Regions from separate parts of the Vibrio sp. E150_018 genome, predicted to be linked through region 2. Evidence: predicted binding sites of a transcription regulator. Region 2 holds the regulator's gene; the other holds the start of a gene.
What was found. Region 2 encodes MetJ, which represses methionine synthesis genes. Its sites were predicted from a motif close to TTAGACNTNTANANGTCTAA; they were not measured.

Region 1 (9,055 bases), on a different contig from region 2:
AAGCGAAATCTGAAGCTTTTTGGATCAATGTTTTATCTTCATCTGATAAGCCATCATAGAACTTCTTATTCGCCATTGAAGCGGTAGTAAACCAGCCGTGATGAGTGAAAATTAGATTTGGTGACACTTCATATAAACCGCCTGATTCAATCCAGAAGATTGGGTTTTCTTGGCCTTGAATCATATTCGTTTGTAGTGCGCCGTAAACTTCACCCCAAGGGAGTGGGGTCGGTGTTGCCCCAAAGGCTTCATAAGTTGATGACAATAGAGGGTTTGTCATGACACGTATTTTTTTACCTTTTAGCTCATCAGGAGAAGTGATTGGTTCATCGGTAGTTAAAACCATTTCACCTTCTGGATACATTTTTAGTAGCTCTAAGCCTTGCTCTGCATACAGTTTAGGGAAGTCTTCATTGATGGCTTTACTGCTACCAAAGAATTTAATAACCGCTTGAATATCCGTAGGCATTAGATAAGGAATAAAGAAAATTTGCGCCTCTGGAATTAATGAACCCGTGAAGCCAGGTGATTGGTTAACAAACTGCAAAATACCACTTTGAGTTTGCTCCATAATGTCATCCGATTCACCAAGCTCACCAAAACGATAAACTTTTAGAGTGTGATCAGAATTATCCTCGATGTACTTTTTGAATTGTTGAGCATAAATATCTTGAACATCATTTTCATATTCTTCATGGGCATAACGCCATGTGTCGGCACTAGCAAAACTTGAAAATCCAATACTTGCGGTAATGCAAGATACGGTAGCAAGCTTTTTTAAGCTATTTCGAGTAAACATTTGCTCTCCTTTCCTTGGTGATGTCGTTCATAACGATGTTTATACCCTTCGTATTTGGAGCTGCAGCTTTGTTGATAGCGCTCATTTGCACCAACCGAATAAGACGAGCTATGCTCATGGGGTCTCATTCACTTGTCGCCTCACTGTAACTCCAATTAATTTGGGTATATCTAAGGTTTTACTTAATCATCTTTTCATAAACATTTTGGACTAAACACATGGGAAGAATGCGGACTTTTTGTTGGTGTGATCATTGTCACGATTTTGGTGTGGTTTTATTCCAATATGTTGAGTGATCTAACAAATTTAAACATTCAATTTGCTTAGGTTTTTACTGTTTTTGGCTGAAAAATGTTAAGTACACTACACATTTATTTTGTGAATAATTAAAATAAATTAGCCAATATCAGCTATTTAGTCACTAAATTTAATAATAATTCAAAAGTTTCTCTTAACTAAAACTTAGAACACTATAGATAAAATTCAAGTATATAAGGCTATTGGCTAGCATCAGAAAGAAGGAGGAGAGGATTATAAAATATTGTTACGCACTAAACCGCGTTTAACGTTTTTACATAGTTTGCCAAAACGGCGGATTTCATCAAATTGTGGAGTGACACCACGCCTTAGGGCACTTTCCCAATATGACAGTTCTGAATCAACCAGTTCCATTAACTTTTTAGGGCAGCCAATACAATTCCCTTCCGTACCGCAAACAAAGGTATCTTCTTCATATAAAGGAAAAGTCTCCTTTACTTCATTAATGATGATTTGCATGGCTTCTGTACGTGTCGGTTTTCTGTTCATGCTATATCCTCTTGGTTACTAGGGTTATAATAAAATTTTAAACTTTAAAAATAAATTGAACTTTGGAGGTAGATTGAGCGTTGCAGAATGTGAAATATACCTAGCGTACTTAAATCATTATGCTTTCTGCTTCAGTTAAGGTAATCTCATTATGGAAGTCTATACGGCTATTTTTATTTAAAAGGGATATTTATGACAATGAAGAAAAGCATTACCAAGCTTGCACTACTTTTTCCTTTGGCATTAGGGTTAACCGCTTGCGGACAAGAAGACAAAACGGAAGTCATCAAAGTGGGCGCGACGGTTGGGCCTCACGCTCAAGTGGTTGAAGCGGTTGCAGAGGAAGCGGCTAAACATGGGTTGAAAGTGGAGGTGGTGACCTTTTCTGATTACATCACACCGGATGCCGCGCTAGTCGATGGCAGTATTGATTTAAACAGTTATCAGCACCAACCTTTTTTGAATAATTTTAATGATAACAATAAGAAAGCGCACTTAGTTTCTATTGGCCGATCTATTTTGATGCGCATGGGCGTGTATTCCGATAAGTATCAAAATTTGGCTGATTTACCGCAAAACGCCACCATTACTATTCCAAATGATCCAACCAATAGTGGCCGTGCTTTATTGTTACTAGCAGAAGCTAAGCTTATTACGTTAAAACCGGGCGTAGGCTCGAAAGCGACAGTGTTTGATATTGTTGAGAACCCAAAGCAGTTTGATTTTATCGAAATGGACGCCGCACAATTACCAAGAACGTTAACCGATGCTGATGCGTCTGTGATCACAATGAATTACGTAATGTCTGCTGGTTTAGATCCAAAAACACAAGGTATCTACTTTGAAGCAAAAGATGCGGAATTAGCCGTTATGATCATTGCCTCACGAGAAGCGGATAAAGATAACGAAACGTATAAAAAGTTCGTTGAGATTTATCAGTCACAACCGATTCGTGACTTTATCCAAACCACCTTTAAAGGCACGATTGAGCCAGCGTTTTAATTGACCATTTAAAATAAAACAAAAACGAGCACTTTAGATGGTAGTGTTCGTTTTTGTTTATAGTGTCCATACGCTACAAGTTTCAACATTTACGATAGAATAAAACCATGATTAGCCCTGAATGGACGGCATTGAATTTACTATGAACATAGAACACCTAAAATTACTTGTTCGTTTAGCCTCAAGCCAGAGTATTAGCATGGCAGGTCATGAGTTAGGCTTATCTCCGGCGGTCGCCAGCTCACATATTAATAAGCTAGAAGAAGGCTTAGGGGTTCGATTGGTACACAGAACCACGCGCAAAGTTTCGTTGACTGAAGAAGGGCTCGCTTTTTTGCCGTATGCGGAGGAAGTATTGGCCTCTGTTGAAGCTGCCAGAGGTGCGGTAGGCGCTGGGAATAATAATCCAACTGGGACTTTACGAGTGACTGCACCAGCCTCATTTGGGCGTATGCATTTGATCCCTGGATTAAACGCGTTTATGGCTAAATACCCTGATATCACCGTCGATTTTCGTTTTTCTGATTCGATTATCGATATGGTGGAAGGTGGATTTGACGTGGCGATCCGCGTGGCTGAACTCAAAGACTCAACGTTAATTGCTCGTAAGCTTGCTCCTGATCGTCGTATCGTGGTGGCCTCTCCAGATTATCTAAAACAGAATGGTGAACCCAATACGCCACAAGAGCTGGTGGATCATGATTGTATCAACTTAATGGGAATGGATAACTGGGCTTTCAAAACTGAAAATGGCCTAGTGAATGTGCATACTTCAGGACGTTTTCGAACGGATAATGGGGATGCGATGCGTGATGCCTCTATTCATGGTGTTGGTATTTCGATCAACTCATTATGGAGTGTTCATCAGCATCTTGAAAATGGGGAGTTGGTGGAAATATTACAAGATTATCCACTGGATATGAATGCCAGTATTTGGGCCGTCTATCCAAGTTCTCGTTTAACCCCGTTAAAAGTTCGAGCATTTATTGATTACTTTATTGAGTACTTTAGTCAGCAAACCTATTGGGAATAAAGACTATCTAAAGTTTTTATAACATCGTTTACCTTCGCTGAATCTAAAGCATCCGAGTGAGGCATAGCAAAAGCTTCAATATCGTTATCAAAATAGGCACCATGTGCTTGAGCAAATTCGTCTGATAGCGCCGCTTTTACTAAAATATCGGCGCCAAGTTGAATATCGCCACCGGCAACACCATAAGCCTCTTTCACCATTTTACTTCCCAGAAAAGACTTGGGATTCACCGATACGATCATAGGACCTGTCTCTTTATAGGCTAAACCCAAGTGCCGAGACCACATCGTAAGTGCTAACTTGCTTTGGGCATAAGCGGCATTGTCGTTGAGATCGGTTTTCCCGATAAGTGCATTTAAATCGACACTCGTTTGTGCTGCTGATGAAAGATTTACTACGCGACCAGTTTTATCGAATAGCGGTAATAACTCTTTGGTTAAGATGTAAGGAGCGAGGGTATTGACCACAAATCGAATATCTAAATTATCTTGCGTCTTAGGAGTGGAAGTGGTGAAAACCCCGGCATTATTGATGATGATATCTAATTTTCCAAAGCGCTCAGCCACTTCGATCACCATGGCTTTAACCATAGCGATGTCTGATAAATCAGCTGTGATCGTTTCAACTTTATTTTGAGCGGTTTGCTTCAGTGTTTGTTGCAGTAAATTTAATTTTTCTGAATTTCGACCATGTAAAATCACATGATGGCTTTGTTGCACTAATGATTTTGCTGTTTCTAAGCCAATGCCATCTGTTGCGCCAGTGATTAAGATAATTTTTTTCATAGGTCAGATTCTCTATGGGGGGTATATGGATATTGTAAGTTGTAAACATCATACCCCAATCATTTTCAATAAAATCTATAAAGTAATTCAACAAATCACTCTATTATCAATTTTAAACTTTCACGTATGATTGCTTTCAACGTTAGCGCATTGGTTGATTTTTCCCTTAGCGCTGTAATCTACATTGTATTGAAATAAGGTATCAAGATGTCTCATCCAATCATCACAGATCTAAACAACCGTTACACTGCAAAAAAATATGATGAAGAAAAGCGTATCTCTCAAGAAGATATGGCTATCATTAAAGAAGCGATTCGTTTATCGGCATCATCGATTAATTCTCAGCCTTGGAAATTCCTTGTTTTGGAAACGGATGAAGCAAAACTTCGTTTTCACGATACGTTTGCCAATATGCACCAGTTTAACCAACCACATGCGAAAGCGGCCTCACATACGATTCTTTTGGCGTACGATCCAAAATTTACCAAAGAAAAGTTTGCCAAACGGGTTGATGCTGAAGTGACATCAGGCCATTTACCAGCAGAGATGTACGATCAATTTATGGGTGCTTATGCCTTCGTTGATGCCAATACCGATGAATCAGGTTTTAATGGTCACTGGTCTAAAGCTCAAATGTATCTTGCACTAGGTAACCTATTGCATACTTTGGCTCGCTTAGGTATTGATTCCACTCCAATGGAAGGCGTTGATTCAACCTTAATCGGAGAGTCATTCAAGTCGGAGTTAGATGGTCATATTTGTGAAGTCGCCATCGCGATTGGTTACCACAAAGATGGCGAAGATTATAATCACGGCTTACCGAAAGCTCGATTGGCTCTCGATGATGTGATTACGACGTTGTAAAGATTAAGATAAGGTAGCCATTACATATAACGAGTATTTCAGATGAAGTACTCGTTTTTTATCTTCATAACTCCTGCTCAATTTCCCACATCGTTTTACATCTCCCCCTTTTTTTTGTTAAGGTGCGCGCGCATCAAATTTGTGAGAGGGATAAATGAAATTACTGTATAAGTTGGATGAATGGGTATCCCTTCCCGAAAACGAACAGCAATCCCGTCTTCCTTTCTCTGGAAGTAGTCAACTTGATGATGTGTTTGTCCGCTATCAGCTGGTGGATTTAAACAAGCCACTATTGTTTACTTTCTCTCCTTCTGGCACGGATGTGAAAGAGCGAGATCTGCATGACAACTTCTTTCCCTGGGGCTATGAACTTGCCCAACAACATCAAGTGAATGTGATTGCTTTTCAGCACCTTGAGATCAGTAATTGGTTCCGCAGCCCGAATTTGATTTATTTCCTTGAGCAACTTTCGATGTTGCTAACGCCTTTCAAGCTTCGATTAGGTTATGGCTTAAGCCGTGGCGGCTTTGCGATAGGGGCTTTCGCTAACTTGCTTAAACTGGATCATGTGTTGTTGTTCTACCCAGTCAGTACCAAAAATCAATCACTGGTGCCATGGGATGATCGTCCTAGTACCCAGCTCGCTCAACAGTTTGATTGGCAAGGTGATTATCATGATCGTGACCTAGGTAATGCTCAGGGTTATATTATTTATGACCCAACCAATGACATCGATAAGCTTCATGCTGAACGTTACCCAGAACTGATCCATTTTACTGTGGTGGGAATGGGGCATGGCGTTCACCCGAATAATTTAGACAGGCGAGATTTTTATAATCAGATGGTCGAGCAATTTATCCATCATCAAATAATAGATATTTCTCAATTTAATGAACAAGTCAAAATCCAGTTTTTAAAAGAGGACTGAACGCCCTTATATGGGAAATACGACACAAATAATTTTAAAACAATTGCTTACGGCAGTTTAGATGGAGGATAAATGAAGCTACTGTATTGGTTAGATGAATGGTCTGCGCTTGATAAACAAGAGCAACAAGCGAGGCTACCAATAACAGGAGAAGACTTACTAGACGATGTTTTTGTTAAATATGAGTTTGTCGATTTAAACAAACCATTGTTGTTTACCTTTTCGCCTGCCGGCACCAATCTACAGCAACAAGATTTACACTCAGACTTTGCACCTTGGGGTTACAGTCTTGCTCAAAAGCAAAATGTGAATATCCTCTCTTTCCAGCATCTAGGCAAAAGTAATTGGTTTCGTAGCCGTAATTTAATTTTCTTCCTAGAGCAACTATCTACCTTATTAGCACCGTTTGAGTCTCGCTTAGGTTACGGGCTAAGCCGCGGTGGTTTTGCCATCGGGGCATTCGCAAAATTGCTGCAATTGGATCAAGTATTGTTGTTTCATCCTGTCAGTACCAAAAATAAAGATCTTGTACCTTGGGATGACAGAAGCAGTACTGAGCTCGCCCAACAATTTGATTGGCAAGGGGATTACCACGATTTAGATCTTGGTGATGCTCAGGGTTATATTATTTATGATCCAACCAATGAAATCGACCGTCTACATGCCAAACGCTATCCACAACTGACCCATTTAAGAGTGTTCGGCATGGGCCACGGTACCCACGCCACCTATCTCAATAAGTTTGGTTTTTATAAACAAGTTGCGGTGGATTTTATTTGTCACCAACAGATCGATATTGCTCAGTTTCGCCATCAAACCAAAACGTTGCGCTTAAAAGAGGAATACTACGATAGCCTCAATAAAGCGAATGTAAACTCTGCCCATCGTTTAGGTTTATTGAGCACCGCACATAACGTGTTAATTGATGAGAAAAGAGCCCACGTCAAAGAACATAAGAAGACCATTGATATTCAACCACTGGTAGAGATTGCGACCAAGCACCAGCAAGATAACCCGCAAGATGCGTTAAAGCTTTTAGAAGTCGCTAAGAAGATCGCACCAGATGATTTGTTGGTTGAGCATAAATTGCAGCAGTTGTCTTAAATTGGCTATATGGAGCGTCCCTTCTCTAGAGCAATTTACAATACAAACCCCAACAAAAAAGCGAGCACTTCTCAGTACTCGCTTGTATCATTTTAGCTTTTTATAAACCCTTACTGATAACTCTCAATGCTCGGGCATGAGCAAATCAAGTTACGGTCACCGTAGACGTTATCGACACGGTTGACGGTTGGCCAGTATTTGGCATCTTTGGCTTGAGCCGATGGGAAGCAAGCTTCTTCGCGAGTGTATGGGCGATCCCAAGTATCGCTCATTAAGTCCGCTTGAGTGTGTGGCGCATTGACTAACGGGTTGTTGTCGAGCGGCCATTCACCTTGTTGTACTTTGTCCATTTCTTGACGGATGGCGATCATGGCGTCACAGAAGCGATCTAGCTCGGCTTTGTCTTCCGATTCCGTTGGCTCAACCATTAAGGTTCCCGCTACAGGGAATGACATGGTAGGTGCGTGGAAGCCGTAGTCCATTAAGCGTTTAGCAATGTCTTCTTCGCTGATGCCGGTTGCGTCTTTAAGCGGACGAATATCAATAATACATTCATGCGCGACACGGCCATTGTGACCACGGTAAAGCACGGGGTAGTGTGGGCGTAGACGCTCCATGATGTAGTTAGCATTTAAAATGGCGATCTTAGTGGCTTCGGTTAAGCCTGTGCCGCCCATCATGGTGATGTAAGCCCATGAAATCGGTAGAATAGAAGCACTACCTAGATCTGCTGCTGAAACCGCGTAGTCTTTGCCTTCAACGCCATTTTCAATGTGACCTGGTAAGAATGGAGCAAGGTGAGATTTAACACCAATAGGTCCCATACCTGGACCACCCCCACCGTGTGGAATGCAGAAGGTTTTGTGTAGGTTCAAGTGTGAAACGTCACCACCAATCACGCCCGGGTTCGTTAAGCCAACCTGTGCGTTCATGTTGGCACCATCCAGGTAAACCTGACCGCCAGCGGCATGTACCATGTCACAGACTTTTTGCACTTGTTCTTCGTACACACCGTGAGTCGATGGGTAGGTGATCATAATGCTTGAAAGCTCGTTGCGGTGTTTATCGATTTTCGCAGCAAGATCTTGCATATCGATGTTGCCGTACTCATCACACATTACCACCACCACTTTCATGGATACCATAGAAGCAGTAGCAGGGTTGGTGCCGTGTGCAGAACTTGGAATTAGACAAACATTACGATGACCTTCACCGCGGCTTTGGTGGTAGCGTTGAATCGCGATTAAGCCTGTATATTCACCAGAAGCACCGGAATTAGGCTGGAGAGAAAACTCATCGTAGCCGGTGATTTCACACAGTTGTTTTTTCAGAGAATCAGCAAGGGCTGTGTAGCCAGTGGCTTGCTCTAATGGCGCGAATGGGTGGATTGCACCAAACTCTGGCCAAGTGATCGGGAGCATCTCAGCGGCTGCGTTGAGTTTCATAGTACAGCTACCCAATGGGATCATGCCGTGTGTTAAGGAGAAATCTTTGTTTTCCAGTTTCTTCAAGTAACGCATCATTTGGGTTTCGCTACGATGGGTGTTGAATACTGGGTGAGTTAAGAACTCAGAGGTACGCTGACAATCGGCTGGAATGGCTGAAAATTCATCGGCGGCAATTTTGCTGGAGAAATCTTCCACTTTGCCTTCTACCGAGAACACAGCAAATAGCGCTTCGATATCTTCTACTTTAGTTGTTTCATCCAGGCTGATACCAATTTGAGATGGTAG
Region 2 (9,055 bases):
GTTTGGCTGGTTGTGCATTACCGGCGCGCTTGCTTAACGACAAGTAATGATATTTACCCGTTTTGGCATTATGTAAGGTTTCTAATGCTGGTGTGGCTGAGCCGAGCACGACTGGGAAGTTTTCTTTGTGGCCTCGCATGACTGCTACATCACGAGCGTGGTAGCGTAGGGTATCTTGTTGCTTATAAGAGGCATCATGCTCTTCATCGACAATAATAATCCCTAGATTGGCAAATGGGGTAAATAATGCCGAGCGTGTGCCGATAATAATGCCCGCTTGTTTGTCGCGCGCTGAAAGCCATGCATTTAAGCGTTCAGTATCATTTAAGCCCGAGTGCATCACTTCAACCGGCACATTAAAGCGGCGTTTGAAACGGTTAATGGTTTGTGGCGTTAAGCCTATCTCCGGCACTAACACTAAAGCTTGTTTTCCTTGTTCAAGCACAGGTTTGATAATGCTTAAATAGACTTCGGTTTTGCCTGAGCCGGTTACCCCATCAATCAAAAAACAGCCAAATCCCGGATGATTATTAATACTGGCAACCGCAATGGCTTGTTCTTCATTTAAGTGCGGTTTGTGTTGCTCGTTTTCTAATTGTGTCGGCCATTTTGGTTGAGCAGGCTGAGTATGTTTTGCTTCAATCCAGCCTTTATCTTGCAGCGTTTTTAGCGTGGTGCTGCTAATCTCCTCATCGATCATTGCTTGATGGGGCAGTGGCCCGTGATCTAGCAGGCGCACGACTTTGGCTTGTAGGTGCGCGCGACCAAACCCAGTGGCTAATTGGTTTTTGCCTGCTTCGGTAATATGCCACTCTTTGAGGCTAGTAAAATCCGCTGGCTTACCTTTTTTAAGTAATGACGGCAAAGCCATCGCTAGGGTGTCGCCAAGTGGATATTGATAAAACTGACTACACCAATGCAGTAATTGATAGAGTGATTTCGGCCAGACAGGTTTGGCATCTAGGCAAGCTTTAATCGGTTTTAATTGCTCAACCGGAAAATCAGAATGATCAACAATCCCCACTACAATACCAATTAAGGTTTGGCGGCCGAAAGGCACAGAAACGCGGCCACCAATCACGGGAAATAAATAATTAGGAATAAGGTAGTCAAAGCACTTATCTAAAGGAACAGGTAGGGCAACTTGAGCAATATTTGGCTGCATAAGTAAGAAAATTGTCCTTGAGACAGTAGGGGGAAGACAAACGAAAGACTATGATAAAACAGTCGTTATCGATATAAAACTGAAATATTGTAGAAAAAGGGAGCAAATGTGTTGATCGATGGGGCTGGATTCACTATTATACTGCGCCTCTAACGATGTATATTTTTACATCATTTTTTAGTAACAACGTATGGTGTCTGACTGCTTCGATACTCGCAAGAGAAATTTGAAGTAAGAATCGGATAGCGATACGGACCAATAAAAGGTTTGTCCTATGAAAACTGGTATCCACCCAGAATACAAAGCTGTAAACGCAACTTGTTCTTGCGGTAACTCTTTTGAGTTCAACTCTACGCTAGCAAAAGAATCTATCCACCTAGACGTATGTGACAAATGTCACCCGTTCTACACTGGTAAGCAACGTATCGTTGATACAGGCGGCCGTGTTGATCGCTTCAACAAGCGTTTTGGTGCACTTAGCAGCAAAAAATAATCTACCACTAAACTATTTTAGTGAAAGACAGAATTTTAAAGGGATGCTTCGGCGTCCCTTTTTTGTTACCTGAAAAACGTTATTACTTGAAATTAACGATATTGACTACCAAGTTAACTTTTGATCCTTTAAAATTACCTTCCCCCCTACTAAATCTAATAATTAGGAAACATTCGCTATGTCTGATGATCAGCAACAAAATGATTTTCGTCAAAAAGCACTGGATTACCACGCTAAACCTACCGCTGGTAAAATTGCTATTGCTTTAACTAAACCTGCCGATACGGCGGAAGATCTAGCTTTGGCTTATAGCCCTGGTGTTGCTGAACCGGTACGTGAAATCGCCTTAAATCCTGATAATGCTTATAAATATACTGCCAAAGGTAATACGGTTGCGGTTATTTCAAATGGTACGGCTATTCTAGGTTTAGGTAATTTAGGCCCATTGGCATCAAAACCTGTGATGGAAGGTAAAGCGCTTTTATTTAAGCGTTTTGCTGACTTAGACTCGATTGATATTCAAGTGAAACACCGCACTATCGATGAGTTTGTCGATACCGTTGCAAACATCGCGGATACTTTTGGTGGCATTAACTTAGAGGATATTAAAGCCCCAGACTGTTTTGAGATTGAGCGTCAGTTAATTGAGCGCTGTGATGTGCCGGTTTTCCACGATGACCAACACGGTACAGCCATTGTTACGGCTGCTGGTATGCTGAATGCCATTGAGCTACAAGGAAAAAAATTATCTGAGTGTAAAATTGTTTGTTTAGGCGCAGGGGCAGCAGCGGTTGCCTGTATGGAACTATTGATCAAATGTGGCGCATTACGTGAAAAAATCTACATGCTAGATCGTAAAGGCGTGATTCATACTCGTCGTGATGATTTGAATGAATATAAGCAATTGTTTGCCAACAATACAGACATGCGTACTTTGGAAGATGTGATTGCAGGGGCGGATTTATTCTTAGGCGTTTCTGGTCCAAACCTTCTACCACCTGAAGCTCTAGCATTAATGGCTGATAAACCTGTGGTATTTGCTTGCTCAAACCCAGATCCAGAAATCAAACCTGAACTGGCAGAAAAAGTGCGTAATGATTTAATTATGGGTACTGGTCGTAGTGACTATCCGAATCAAGTAAACAACGTTATTTGTTTCCCATTCATTTTCCGCGGTGCATTAGATGTGCGTGCTAGTGAAATTAATACCGAAATGAAATTAGCAGCAGTGGAAGCGATTCGTCAATTAGCAAAACAAGAAGTGCCAGTAGAAGTCCTGAAAGCTGCTGGTGTTGATTCACTATCATTTGGCCCAGACTACATCATTCCAAAACCAATGGACCCGCGTTTGCTTTCTAAAGTTGCGGGTGCAGTCGCTCGCGCAGCAGTGGAGTCGGGCGTTGCTCGTATTGAGTTGCCAGAGCAGTATAAGTAAAAAGATAAACTCGAATGCTAGGGCGCTTCGCTTCTCGTAGCTCGAATACAACAAAGCCCGCTCAAATCATTTGAGCGGGCTTTGTTTTTCTTTTTCGATAAACGAGTTACGACAATCCGAGTAACGTATTAATCATCAAACGCTTCGAATTCAATGCCCATTTCGGTCATTAAACGTTTTACTTCTGTTGGGATGTCATCTGGGCGATCTTTACGTAAATCTTCATCAGTTGGTAAAGGTTGCCCTGTATAAGCATGCAAGAATGCCTCACACAATAGTTCACTGTTGGTCGCATGGCGCAAGTTGTTGACTTGGCGGCGAGTGCGTTCATCGGTTAATACTTTAAGAACTTTTAATGGGATAGAAACCGTGATCTTTTTAACTTGTTCGCTTTTCTTTCCATGCTCTGCATATGGGCTAATGTACTCACCGTTCCAATCTGCCATCACGCACCTTCGTTGTTTAATATCTGTAATTTTAGTGGCTAAGTGCTAATTTTAGGGGCATTTACCGCCGAAAGTAAAGACATTTAGATGGCTAGAGGTCTTGACGTCCTAATTACCTAGGGATAAAGTACTAGTATACCTAAGTGACTTGGGTATATATCTTATTTTTAGCCATGCCATTGTAGGTGGATTTTTATACTTGGGTATATGATCCTTATTACTTCAAAGCAGTACATAGTTTTAATTTTTTAATTGCGTTTGTGCAAATAGCGCTTTGGAAAGATTTTAGTATAGTGGTTTATATTGATTGCGATTGCAAAAGGAAAGGAATACGCCAATGAGTTCAAGAAAGCCAGCAACTGTCGCCGTTCGTACCGGTATTGAATCGGATAGCCAATATCATGCGGTGGTTCCACCGATTTATCTATCGACCAACTATGGCTTTCCAGCTTTTGGTGAAGTGCCTAAGTATGACTACACTCGCTCTGGTAACCCTAACCGTGGTTTGCTTGAACAAACATTATCTGAACTTGAAGAAGGTGCTGGTGCAGTCATCACTAACTGTGGTACGTCTGCACTAAATTTATGGGTTTCAGCCTTTATTGGCCCTGATGATCTGATTATTGCACCACATGACTGCTACGGCGGCACCTACCGCTTATTTAATACTCGAGCACAAAAAGGCGATTTTAAAGTTCAGTTTGTTGACCAATCAAATCAGACAGAATTTGATGCCGCTATCGAGAAAAAGCCAAAACTCATTTTATTAGAAACACCATCAAACCCATTAGTGCGTGTGGTCGATATTGCTAAAGCCTGTGCAAAAGCTAAGCAAGTAGGTGCGTTAGTGGCGGTTGATAACACCTTTCTGACACCGGTATATCAAAAACCATTAACCTTGGGCGCAGATTTTGTTATTCACTCTACGACGAAGTACATCAATGGACATTCTGATGTCATTGGTGGCGTGATTATTTCGAAAGCCCCTGAGCATGTAGAAACGCTTTCATGGTGGGGTAACTGCATTGGTGCAACTGGCACACCGTTTGATAGTTACATGACATTACGCGGCTTAAGAACATTGGCAGCACGTATGCGAGTACATGAAGAAAGCGCGCAAGACTTATTGGCGTACTTACAAGAACAGCCATTAGTTGGCACTATTTATCATCCGAGCCTACCAGAGCATCCGGGGCATGATATTGCCAAAGCACAACAGAGTGGTTTTGGCTCTATGCTGAGTTTTGAAATCAATGGCAGCATGGAACAATTAAAGACCTTTGTCGGTCAATTAGAGCTATTCTCTCTGGCGGAATCGTTAGGCGGAGTAGAGAGCTTGATGTGTCACCCATCATCGATGACTCATCGAGCGATGTCAGATGAAGCACAAGCAGAAGCGGGGATCTCACCGTTGTTGTTGCGTGTTTCTGTTGGATTAGAAGATAGTCAGGATTTAATCGCTGATTTAGAGCAAGCTTTTAAAAAAGCACAAGAGGTAGCGTAAATGACATCTGCTCGTCAGTTACACAAATTTGGTGGTAGTAGTCTGGCCAACCCAGAGTGCTACAAACGAGTCGCCAACATCTTACAAGAATATTCATCTCCAGCCGATTTAGTTGTGGTGTCGGCTGCTGGGAGTACTACCAATCGATTAATTGAGTGGATTACTGCGTTAGAAAAAGATGGTCGAATCGCCCATGAAGTGCTGCAGGAATTACGACAATTTCAACTCGGTTTAATCGAAGAATTATTACCAGAAGAAAAAGCAAAACCGCTACTTGACTTAGTTAATCAAGAGTTTATGACGTTGGGTGAGATTAATGGCCCAGTGACGGAAGTGATGCGAGCTAGCATTCTAGGCCATGGTGAAGTCTGGTCATCTCGCTTATTAGCCGCGTTGTTGTCTTATCTTGATATGGAAGCGGTGCAGCTTGATTCGCGTGATTTTTTACGAGCTGAGCGTGGCGCACAACCCGAAGTGGATCGTGGCCGCTCGTTACCTCTTCTAAAAGAAAAATTAGCTCAACACGGAAAATTACGTGTAGTGATCACAGGTTTCATGGCGCGTAATGATGCAGGTGAAACCGTACTGCTTGGCCGTAATGGTTCCGACTACTCTGCTACCGTGATTGGCGCATTAGCTGAAGCATCTCGAGTCACCATTTGGAGTGATGTGGCGGGTGTATATAGCGCCGATCCTCGTAAGGTCACGGATGCTTGTTTGCTACCTTTACTGCGTTTAGATGAAGCCAGCGAGTTAGCCCGTTTAGCCGCGCCAGTATTACACAGTCGTACCTTGCAGCCAGTTGCTCAAAGCGCCATGGATTTAAGCCTACGTTGCAGCTACCAGCCAGAATCAGGTTCTACCCGTATTGAGCGAGTATTGGCATCAGGTCGTGGGGCGAAAATCATTACTTCGCTTGATGAAGTGCTACTGATTCAAATTCACTTTGGTGCAGGACATGACTTTACTCGTTTAGAATCAGACTTAATACGTTCGTTAACACGATCACAATTGCAGCCATTAGCGATGCAATCTCAACCGGATCAAGGCTTAGTGTCTTTAGCGTATACTGCTGAAATTGCTGCTGGTGCGATGACGTATTTGCAAGACACCGCAATCGGTGCAGAAATTAAATTGCTCGAAGGTTATTCGATGGTCGCAGCCGTTGGCGCTGGGGTAACGATCAACCCAAATCATTGTTATGGTTTTTACCAACAACTAAAAAATGCGCCAGTAGAATTTATTTCAGAAGCCGATTCTGGTTTAAGCCTAGTAGCTATTTTACGTAAAACCAATGTTGCTGAATTGGTCGTTGCGGTTCACTCTCAACTATTCCAAGCACAGAAACGAGTTGCAATTGCTTTATGTGGTAAAGGTAATATTGGCTCAAGTTGGTTGGAATTATTTGCTGAGCAAAAAGCCGATCTCGAAAAGCGTCGCGGCATGAGTTTTGATTTAGTTGCGGTAGTTGATAGTCAAACCTATTGGCTCGATTTAAATGGTATCGACCCTGCTCAAGCATTAACTCGCTTTGAGGATGAGTCGGTGGCTAATGACGGTCAAGCTTGGTTACATACTTTAGCGCATCAAACCGATTACCACGAAGTTGTAGTGATGGATGTGACTGCTAGTGCTGAACTAGCAAGTCAATACGAAGCCATTGCCGAACATGGTATGCATCTGATTTGTGCTAATAAAGTCGCTGGTTCGGCTTCAACGCAAGACTACCAGCGTGTAGTTAATGCCTTTGATAAAACTGGTCGCCATTGGTTGTATAACGCGACGGTAGGTGCAGGGTTGCCAGTTAACTATGCAATTCGAGATTTACGTAATAGTGGTGATCAAATTACCGCGGTATCGGGCATCTTCTCAGGTACTTTATCTTGGTTATTCCAACAGTTTGATGGTTCAGTACCTTTCACTGATTTAGTTGATTTAGCGTGGCAACAGGGCTTAACAGAACCCGATCCTCGTTCAGACCTCGATGGGTCGGATGTGATGCGTAAGCTAGTGATAGTGGCGCGTGAATCAGGGGTAGAGATTGAACCTGAAAGTGTAAAAGTAGAATCACTGGTTCCTGATGAGTTAAAAGATCTTTCAACTGATGACTTTTTCGATAAAGGGGAAGTGTTGAATGAGCTGTTATCAGAGCGTTTAGCAAAAGCTCAGAAGCAAGGTAAAGTGTTGCGTTATATTGCTCGCTTATCTCGAGAGGGTAAAGCAACGGTTGGCGTCGAAGCATTATCTCCCGATCATGCGTTAGCCAATTTATTACCTTGCGATAACGTTTTTGCGATTGAGAGTAAGTGGTACAAAGATAACCCGCTAGTGATTAAAGGTCCTGGTGCTGGAAGAGAAGTGACCGCAGGTGCATTGCAATCGGATCTCAATCGTTTATCTAATTTGATTTAGTTAATTGTGATTATGTGAACTTTGCTTTATGACACAGTCACCCACTTCTTGAAGTTATTTAAGTATATCACTATTAAATCAATAATTTATTAATGCTACTTCAGTGATGAGGTGGCATTTTTTATATTTGAGAGTTATTCAGTCTTATCATGAATAAAATTCATGATAAGAGGATTGACTTTAGATCCTATTCACTTCATTCTGTAGACATATAGACGTCTAAATGACTTCAAAGATTGTTGGGATTGGTATTCAGTGCGATAGAGATAAGGATGCTTTTCAGATTCGTACTTTTTAGGTGAGTTAAGTGGGTTGTCCACAGGGAGTAAAACATGAGTTATTCACACGCAGGCCATATTGATGCGCTAAACCATAATATTGCTGATTTAGAAGGCAAGATTAATGTTTCTTTTGAATTTTTCCCACCAAGCAGTGAGAAAATGGAAGAAACGCTGTGGAATTCAATTCACCGCTTAAAAACCCTACAACCTAAATTTGTCTCAGTGACTTACGGGGCAAATTCTGGTGAGCGCGACCGTACTCACTCGATCATTAAAGAAATTAAAGACCAAACAGGTTTGATTGCCGCGCCGCATTTAACTTGTATTGATGCTTCTCGTGATGAGCTGAAAGAGATAGCGCAAGATTACTGGAATAACGGTATTCGCGATATTGTTGCTCTGCGTGGCGACTTACCGCCAAATGGTGGTAAACCTGATATGTACGCGTCTGATTTAGTGGAATTACTGAAAGGCGTGGCCGATTTTGATATTTCAGTGGCGGCTTACCCAGAAATTCACCCAGAAGCGAAAAATGCTCAAGCGGATTTAATCAACTTAAAACGTAAAGTTGATGCTGGGGCAAACCGAGCGATCACTCAGTTTTTCTTTGATGTAGAAAGCTACCTACGTTTTCGTGACCGTTGCGTAACGGCAGGCATTGATGTGGAAATTATTCCAGGCATTCTGCCGGTTTCGAATTACAAGCAAGCGAAGCGTTTTGCGGATATGACCAATGTGCGTATTCCAAGCTGGATGGCGAAGCAATATGAAGGGTTAGATGATGATCCTGTGACTCGACAAATGGTTGGTGCCAGTCAGGCGATTGATATGGTAAGAACGCTGAGCCGTGAAGGAGTGAAAGATTTCCACTTCTATACCCTAAACCGTTCTGAAATGACCTATGCACTTTGCCACACACTCGGTGTACGTCCGCGCTAATTACCCAGATCTGCTTTACTGCATAGAAGCTATTTAAGATAGAAATGACAAAGGCTTGCTGTCATTCAGTGAGCTTTTTGCTATCTGTTGTTTCAGACTCAGGAAAGGTTTGGAGTTGTTGCTTTATTTCGTTTGCCCATTCAATCCAAGTTTGTCGCTCTAAAATATTACGCCTTAAAATTAAGTGTTCCAACTTGGCATGCGGCTCAAGAGATTTAGGGTTGTGGTAGAACTGGTTTTCGAGTTGCTGATAATGCAGCAACAAGCTTTGTGCTTCAGGGAGTAATACGTCTAATTGTTGTATAAAACGGTCTATTGATTCAACACTGCAAGCCATTAATTTAGCTGAGAATTCATCACGAGTAGCAGTATACGGGGTA

Region 1: the regulator MetJ is predicted to act here: its motif matches at 1,758-1,777, upstream of ACE3G9_RS00175 (MetQ/NlpA family ABC transporter substrate-binding protein).

Annotation. Positions count from the first base shown of each region.
Region 1 is NZ_JBHGNY010000001.1:34,253-43,307, forward strand. It holds gene ACE3G9_RS00165 (TRAP transporter substrate-binding protein) at 1-799, opposite strand, end outside; gene ACE3G9_RS00170 (hypothetical protein) at 1,331-1,606, opposite strand; gene ACE3G9_RS00175 (MetQ/NlpA family ABC transporter substrate-binding protein) at 1,799-2,608, shown strand; gene ACE3G9_RS00180 (LysR family transcriptional regulator) at 2,751-3,641, shown strand; gene ACE3G9_RS00185 (SDR family NAD(P)-dependent oxidoreductase) at 3,629-4,426, opposite strand; gene ACE3G9_RS00190 (NAD(P)H-dependent oxidoreductase) at 4,634-5,290, shown strand; gene ACE3G9_RS00195 (cytosolic protein) at 5,445-6,218, shown strand; gene ACE3G9_RS00200 (cytosolic protein) at 6,291-7,322, shown strand; gene gcvP (aminomethyl-transferring glycine dehydrogenase) at 7,433-9,055, opposite strand, start outside.
Region 2 is NZ_JBHGNY010000006.1:85,807-94,861, forward strand. It holds gene priA (primosomal protein N') at 1-1,165, opposite strand, end outside; gene rpmE (50S ribosomal protein L31) at 1,440-1,658, shown strand; gene ACE3G9_RS08305 (malic enzyme-like NAD(P)-binding protein) at 1,837-3,093, shown strand; gene metJ (met regulon transcriptional regulator MetJ) at 3,222-3,539, opposite strand; gene ACE3G9_RS08315 (O-succinylhomoserine (thiol)-lyase) at 3,877-5,043, shown strand; gene ACE3G9_RS08320 (bifunctional aspartate kinase/homoserine dehydrogenase II) at 5,044-7,455, shown strand; gene metF (methylenetetrahydrofolate reductase) at 7,788-8,675, shown strand; gene ACE3G9_RS08330 (PadR family transcriptional regulator) at 8,737-9,055, opposite strand, start outside.